DNA from 2 places in the Pseudomonas sp. H3_E07 genome. Region 1 is predicted to be linked to the other one. Evidence: riboswitches for the same ligand, from Rfam matches in the RefSeq annotation. Region 1 holds a riboswitch; the other holds the start of a gene.
The links. A riboswitch is a leader RNA that binds a small molecule or an ion and turns the genes downstream of it on or off. The one in region 1 is predicted to bind cobalamin.
Positions count from the first base shown of each region.

Region 2: another riboswitch for cobalamin. It lies ahead of cobO (cob(I)yrinic acid a,c-diamide adenosyltransferase); the one in region 1 lies ahead of AB4O08_RS21825 (ABC transporter substrate-binding protein).

Region 1 is NZ_CP162795.1:4,752,644-4,756,445, reverse strand. Features, by position in the region: gene AB4O08_RS21835 (M4 family metallopeptidase) at 1-779, opposite strand, end outside; gene AB4O08_RS21830 (DNA/RNA non-specific endonuclease) at 908-1,834, shown strand; cobalamin riboswitch at 1,871-2,065, shown strand; gene AB4O08_RS21825 (ABC transporter substrate-binding protein) at 2,170-3,180, shown strand; gene AB4O08_RS21820 (FecCD family ABC transporter permease) at 3,177-3,802, shown strand, end outside.
Region 2 is NZ_CP162795.1:4,465,270-4,469,071, forward strand. Features, by position in the region: gene AB4O08_RS20505 (C40 family peptidase) at 47-676, shown strand; gene AB4O08_RS20510 (C40 family peptidase) at 821-1,360, shown strand; cobalamin riboswitch at 1,458-1,708, shown strand; gene cobO (cob(I)yrinic acid a,c-diamide adenosyltransferase) at 1,788-2,399, shown strand; gene AB4O08_RS20520 (cobyrinate a,c-diamide synthase) at 2,396-3,727, shown strand; gene bluB (5,6-dimethylbenzimidazole synthase) at 3,724-3,802, shown strand, end outside.

The DNA of each region.
Region 1 (3,802 bases):
ATGTGCCCGGGCTGGGGGTCCTTGCCCAGCAGTTTGTCGTCAAACGCCGTGCCGGGGGCTTTCATCGAGCGCAGGGCGGTGCCTTTGATCTTTTGGGTGAACAGCCCTTTGCCGATCAACCAATCGGCGTCTTCCGCACGTTGCTTCAACGCATACTGCTTGATCAGCGAACCGAACACGTCCGACAGCGATTCATTCAACGCCCCGGACTGGTTGAAATACATCAGTTTGGCCTCGTCCTCGGTGACGCCGTGGGCCAACTCATGGCCAATCACGTCGAGGGCCACCGTAAAGCGGTTGAACAACTGCCCGTCTCCATCCCCGAACACCATCTGGGTCGAGTTCCAGAACGCATTGTTGTAGTTCTGGCCAAAGTGCACAGTGGCGTCCAGCGCCATCCCGGCATCGTCGATGGAGTTGCGATCGAAGACCTCGTCGAAAAAATCGAAGGTGGCGCCCAAGCCATCATAGGCCTCGTCCACCGCCGCATCACCACTGGCGGGCTGCCCCTCGCCACGCACCAGCGTGCCCGGCAGGCTGTCGGCGCCCTCGGCGCTGTAGATCGAGCGGCGTTTATCGGCCCCCATGGCCAGGGCCATATGCGCCGGCCCTTTGGCAGGCACGGCGACCATCCGTAGCGAGCGGAACGTTGTGTCCTTGGCGCGGGTGCGCAACGCGACCTCCCGTTGCGCTTTGTCCCCGTTGCGCGCGATCTGGTCGAGCATATAGGGCGGGATCAGGCAGAAAATCGGATTACGATTCGGCTGGCGAACACACATTGGCTGGCTCCATTTGGCAGGTAACAACGTCCGGGTCATCGATTCAGGATAGCCTCCAGGGGTTATCGCGTGTCATCAATTGTCATTAACCTATGTTGCAGTCGTGTTTATCCAAGGAGGACTGACCGATGCCCGCACGTAAAGCCAAAATCGACCTTTCATACCGCCCCAGGCTCGCTGACCTGCGCCCATTGATCGCACCGAGCCCCACATTGCTGGAGGCACGAGCCGCGACGCCCCGCGTCACCTCGGCCAACGACTTGAAGGACCGACGCGGCTACGCTGAGGACTTTCTCGGCAGCTTCGGGGTGCCCTGGCCTACGGTTGAAGAGACCTTGGCCGGCGATGTCCAGAAGCGCCTGGACTACACGCACTTCTCGATAACGATGTCACGCTCGAAGCGGCTCGCGCTGTATGTGGGCGTCAACATCGATGGCGGGCAGCATGTGGACATCATTCGCAGCAACGACACCTGGGCCTACGACGGACGCCTGCCCATTGATGCGCAGGTGGGCGAAGCACTGTATGCCAGCAACGGCCTGGATCGCGGCCACCTGGTGCGCCGACAAGACCCCAACTGGGGCGACGCGGCGCAAACCGCCAACTTCGACACCTTCCATTTCACCAACTGTTCACCGCAGATGAGCGGGTTCAACCAGAAAACCTGGCTGGAGCTCGAAGACTACATCCTCGACAACACCCAGCGCTGGAAAGCCCGAGCCACCGTGTTCACCGGCCCGGTGTTCGCCGACGACGACCGGGTGTACCGGGGCGTCCAGATCCCCAAGGCGTTCTGGAAAGTGGTCGCCTACCTCAGCGATGACGGCAAGCCTTCGGCCAGCGCCTACATGATCGACCAGAGCCGCGAGCTGGGCCAGCTCGACCTGGTGTTCGGCCAGCTCAGGACCTACCAGCGCAGCGTAATCCAGATAGAACGCCTCACCGGCCTGCGTTTTGCCAACCTGGCCGACTACGACGGCTTCAGCAACGAAGAACGCGCCACCGGCACGCGGATTGAAGCGCTGATACAGGGGCCTGAAGACATTCGTCTCTGACCGAGCGTGCCTCGGGCTATATCGCCCCGCCCTAATCAACTACCATACCGCGCCGGTTCCCAAACGGGACTAATAGGGAATCCGAAGCGCGGTACACCCTCGCCAATCGGAACTGCCCCCGCAACTGTAGGTGCTGAGCCTGCTCCCTGATGCCACTGGACCTTGTCCGGGAAGGCCGGAGCCTGGCGACGACGCATCAGTCAGGAGACCTGCCGGCCCAAGCTCAATTACCAACCGGCGGGGTGTCCGGGAAGGACATTCTTGCCTGTTTTTCTAGTGCAGCGCTTAAGGGTGTATTTCCGAATGGCACGTACGGTTCATTCGGAGATTGCCCCATGCTGCCACGCGTTACCGCCCTGCTCACCGGCCTGGGCTTCTGTGCCCTCGCCCAAGCCGCGCCCACCCACTACCCGCTGACCGTGGAAAACTGCGGCAGTCGCCTGACCTTCCAGCAAGCCCCCGCCCGCAGCGTGACCATCGGCCAGGCGGCCACAGAGATGCTCTACGCATTGGGCGTGGGGGACAAAGTGGTCGGCACCTCACTGTGGTTCAACAGCGTACTGCCGCAGTACAAGGTGCAGAACGACAGCATCGAGCGGCTAGCCAACAATGAGCCGAGCTTTGAAGCCGTGATCGCCAAGCGCCCGCAGCTGGTGGCCGCCGAGCTGGAGTGGGTGGTCGGGCCCCAGGGCGTGGTCGGCACCCGCGAGCAATTCCATGAACTGAAGATCCCCACTTACCTGCTGCCCTCCGACTGCGAAGGCAAGGACAACCTGGTAGGCGCCGACGGCACACGGCTGGAGCCGTTCCGTATCGAAACGATCTATAAAAGCATCGGCCAACTCGCCGAGATCTTCGACGTACAGGCGCGCGGCCAACAGTTGAACGACGACCTCAAGGTACGCTTGGCCAAATCTGTTGCCACCGTGCAAAGCAAAGGCCTCAAGCAAGCCAGTGCCTTGGTGTGGTTCTCCAGTTCCGAGATGGCCAGCGATCCTTACGTGGCCGGCCACAAGGGCATTCCAGAGTTCATGCTGGAAACCCTCGGTCTGCACAACGTGGTGCAATCCGTTGAAGAATGGCCCGCCGTCGGCTGGGAAACCCTCGCCAAGGCCAACCCGACCTTTCTGGTGATCGCACGCATGGACCGCCGCCGCTACCCCGCCGACGACCATGAAAAGAAACTGGCCTTCCTGCGCAGCGATCCCGTGACTCGCAACATGGACGCGGTGAAAAACAACCGCATCATCATCCTCGATGCCCTGGCGCTGCAGGCCAGCATCCGCACGTTCGACGGGCTTGAGCAACTGGCCACGGCCATCGACGGCTACGACCTGCCCAAATGACGCGCACCCTACTCGCCCTGGCCCTGCTATTAGCCGCCCTACTCGCGGGGGTGGCGATCGGCGAAACCGCCATCTCACCGCAAGTCGTGCTCCAGGTGCTCGCCAACAAACTGTGGGCGGCCAGCTACGTGCTTGACCCCATCGACGAAGGCGTGGTGTGGAACTACCGCCTCACCCGCGCCCTGGTCGCCGCTGCGTGTGGCGCCGGGCTGGCGACGTGCGGGGTGATCCTGCAATCGCTGTTGCGCAACCCACTGGCCGATCCCTACCTGCTGGGCATCAGTGCCGGCGCTTCGACTGGCGCGGTGCTGGTGGCGTTGATCGGCGTGGGCGGCGGGTTGATTTCGTTGTCGGCGGGCGCGTTTGTTGGCGCCATGGCGGCGTTTGCGTTGGTGATCCTGCTGGCGCGCGCCAGCGGTTCGGCCAGCGGCACCGGCCAGATCATTCTGGCGGGCATTGCCGGCTCGCAGTTGTTCAATGCGCTCACCGCCTTCCTGATCACCAAATCCGCCAGTTCCGAACAGGCGCGCGGCATCCTGTTCTGGCTGCTCGGCAACCTCAGTGGTGTGCGCTGGCCCTCGGTGTGGTTAGCGGTGCCGGTGGCCGTCGCAGGCTTGGCGGT
Region 2 (3,802 bases), 290 kb from region 1:
GAGGGCATAGTCTCGTCTTCTTTACATATCAGCCACGGTCGTGCCCATGCTAAATCGCTTCGCACCCCTCGTGCCCCTCGCACTCGTTACCCTGTTGTTTGGTTGCGCCTCCCACCCTCAACAGGTGGCAGAACAGCAAAAACCACATGTTCAAAATCAGGCAAAATTCGTTGCTGCACAGTCTGCTTCTGTTTATGAAGAAGAGCTGGCAACTGAAAAAGAGCTGACCAACTTCTCCGGTAGCAAGCCTTACCAGCTTCCCGTTCTGGCCGACAGCATCCTCGAACGCGGCATGTCCCTGATCGGTACCCGTTACCGTTTCGGCGGCACTTCTGAAGCCGGTTTCGACTGCAGCGGTTTCATCGGCTATCTGTTTCGTGAAGAAGCGGGCATGAACCTGCCACGCTCCACCCGTGAAATGATCAACGTGGATGCACCGTTGGTCGCGCGCAACAACCTCAAGCCCGGTGATCTGCTTTTCTTCAGTACGGCAGGGCGTGGTCGTGTGAGTCATGCCGGTATCTACTTGGGCGACAACCAGTTTATCCACTCCAGCAGCCGTCGCAGTGGCGGTGTTCGAGTCGACAACCTGGGCGACAGCTACTGGAGCAAAACCTTCATCGAAGCCAAGCGCGCACTCGCCATGGCCCCGACGACAGTTACCGCTAGCAAGTAAACTTAAAGTGATACTTGAAGTTTGACGTGTAAGCGCTAGAATCCCTGGACATTGTTGTAATCCGTTCGCGCGAGCTTTGCTTGCGCGTTCTGGTTTTCAGCGTTCGGCAGCGAAAGCCGCATCCAGACCAGGATTGTTCTGCCCATGTCGACCTCGGCCCGCCTGATCCTCATTCTTTGCGCCGCGCTGCTCAGCGCCTGCGCAAGTCGTCCACCGCCGCCCGCTCCCGTAGCGGTGAAGCCCAAGCCGGTGTTCAACTATTCCAGCCAGAATTTCTCGCCTGCGGCCGAAGACGTCCTCTTCCGTGCCCTGGGCCTGGTCGGCACGCCTTATCGGTGGGGCGGCAACACACCGGACTCCGGGTTTGATTGCAGTGGCCTGATCGGTTTTGTCTTCCGCGACGCTGCCGGCATCTCCCTGCCGCGTACCACTCGCGAATTGATCGTGATGCGTGCGCAAGATGTCAGCGAGCAGAATCTGCAGACGGGCGACCTGTTGTTCTTTGCCACGGGCGGCGGTTCACAGGTCAGCCACGCCGGGATCTACGTCGGTGAAGGCCGTTTTGTGCATGCACCGCAAACCGGTGGTACGGTGAAGTTGGACACCTTGTCCAAGGCGTATTGGCAGAATGCCTACCTGAGCGCCAAGCGCGTGTTGCCAGGCAATCTGGCGCGTAATCCTTAGAAAGCAGCGGCAGGTTTCACGCGTGAAGCTGCAAGCGGTGCGATGCCTGCTTGCGGCGATCAGCTTGAAGCTTGCAGCTCGCCCCTCAAACTACTACCCTTCGCCGCTTGTTCCAGGTGCTCTGTGACCCATGGGTCGACGGAGTGAAACAGGGAAGCCGGTGAGTGAGCGCACTTGTACACAGTGACGCCGCGATCCCGGCGCTGCCCCCGCAACGGTAAATGAGTCAAGACGCTGCCTTTTGCCACTGTATCGCTCGCGATATGGGAAGGCGCAGCGTCGGTCTGCGCTTCTATAAGACGCGCGCCACTCATGAGCCCGGAGACCGGCCTGCAACATCCAACAGCATCACGGTGGGCGATGCTTGGCTGTCTGTTTTTTCTTTTTCCTGCCCGCCGTTTTTGTCCAGCCCCAACGGAGAGCTGCCATGACCGATTCCCCCGACCGCGACGAACGCCACCTGGCGCGCATGCTGCGCAAAAAAGCCGTGATCGATGAACGCATCGCCAACTCCCCGAACGAGTGCGGCCTGTTGCTAGTGCTGACCGGCAACGGCAAAGGCAAGAGCAGCTCCGCGTTCGGCATGCTGGCCCGAGCCATGGGGCACGGCATGCAGTGCGGTGTGGTGCAGTTCATCAAGGGGCGCAACAGTACCGGTGAGGAATTGTTCTTCCGCCGTTTCCCCGAGCAAGTGCGCTTTCATGTCATGGGCGAAGGCTTCACCTGGGAAACCCAGGACCGCCAGCGTGACATCGCCGCCGCAGAAGCCGCCTGGGCGGTTTCCCGCGAGTTGCTGCAGGACCCGTCTATCGGTCTTGTCGTACTCGACGAACTGAACATCGCTCTCAAGCACGGCTATCTCGACCTGGACCAGGTGCTCAGCGACCTGCAAGCCCGCCCGCCGATGCAACACGTGGTGGTCACCGGCCGCGGTGCCAAGCCTGAACTGATCGAAATGGGCGACACCGTCACCGAAATGGGCATGCTCAAACACGCATTCCAAGCCGGTATCAAGGCACAGAAGGGCGTCGAACTTTGAATCAGCCCCGTCATTGCCCGGCCGTCTTGATTGCCGCACCGGCGTCCGGCCAGGGCAAAACCACCGTCACCGCCGCGCTTGCCCGATTGCACCGCAACCTGGGGCGCAGGGTACGCGTGTTCAAATGCGGCCCGGACTTCCTCGATCCGATGATCCACGAACGCGCCAGCGGTGCGCCGGTGTATCAATTGGACATGTGGATGGTGGGCGAGCAGGAAAGTCGTCGCTTGCTATGGGAAGCGGCGGGGGAGGCGGACCTGATCCTGATCGAAGGCGTGATGGGCCTGTTCGACGGCACACCGTCCAGCGCCGACCTGGCGCGACACTTCGGCGTGCCTGTCTTGGGCGTGATTGACGGTACGGCGATGGCCCAGACCTTCGGCGCGTTGGCCCTGGGCCTGGCACGTTATCAGCCGGATCTGCCGTTTGCCGGAGTGCTGGCCAATCGCGTTGGCACCTTGCGTCACGCACAATTGCTCGAAGGCAGCCTCACCGAAGGCCTGCGCTGGTACGGCGCGTTATCCCGCGAGACCGGTATCGAACTGCCTAGCCGTCACTTAGGCCTGGTACAGGCGAGCGAACTGAACGACCTCGATGTGCGTCTCGATGCAGCCGCCCAAGCGCTGGGCAGCAGTTGCGAAGTGGCTTTGCCGCCGCCAGTGACCTTTGCCGCACCGGAAGTGATCGAAACCCCGCCATTGCTCAACGGTGTGCGCATCGCCGTGGCCCGCGACGAAGCCTTCGCGTTTACCTATGGCGCCAGCCTCGACCTGCTGCGGGCAATGGGCGCTGAACTGGAGTTTTTCTCGCCGATCCATGATCGCGAATTGCCTGATGTCGACAGCCTCTATCTGCCCGGTGGTTATCCGGAATTGCACCACCAGGCGCTGGCGGAAAACACCTCGATGCTTGACGCCATCCGCGCTCATCATGCCGCCGGCAAACCGCTGCTCGCCGAATGCGGCGGCATGCTCTACCTGCTGGACTCGCTGACCGATGTCGAGGGTGTTCGCGCCGAACTGGTGGGCCTGCTGCAAGGCGATGCGGTGATGCAGAAGAAACTCGCGGCCTTGGCGCTGCAAAATGTCGAATTGCCCGAAGGCACGCTGCGCGGCCATACCTATCACCACTCCCTGACCACCACCGAATGGCAGCCGATTGCCCGTGGCCTTAGCCCCAATGGCGGACGCGGTGCCGAGGCGGTTTATCGGCAGGGGCGGATGACGGCTTCCTACGTACACTTTTACTTCCCCTCGAATCCCCAGGCGGTGGCCGCATTGTTCGCGCCCGATCCTGTAGGCGCCGGCTTGCCGGCGATGAGGCCATGACCGACAACGCCTTCCCCGAGGCCGACCGCCAGGCGGTCTACCGCGCCATCGCTGAACGTCGCGACATGCGCCACT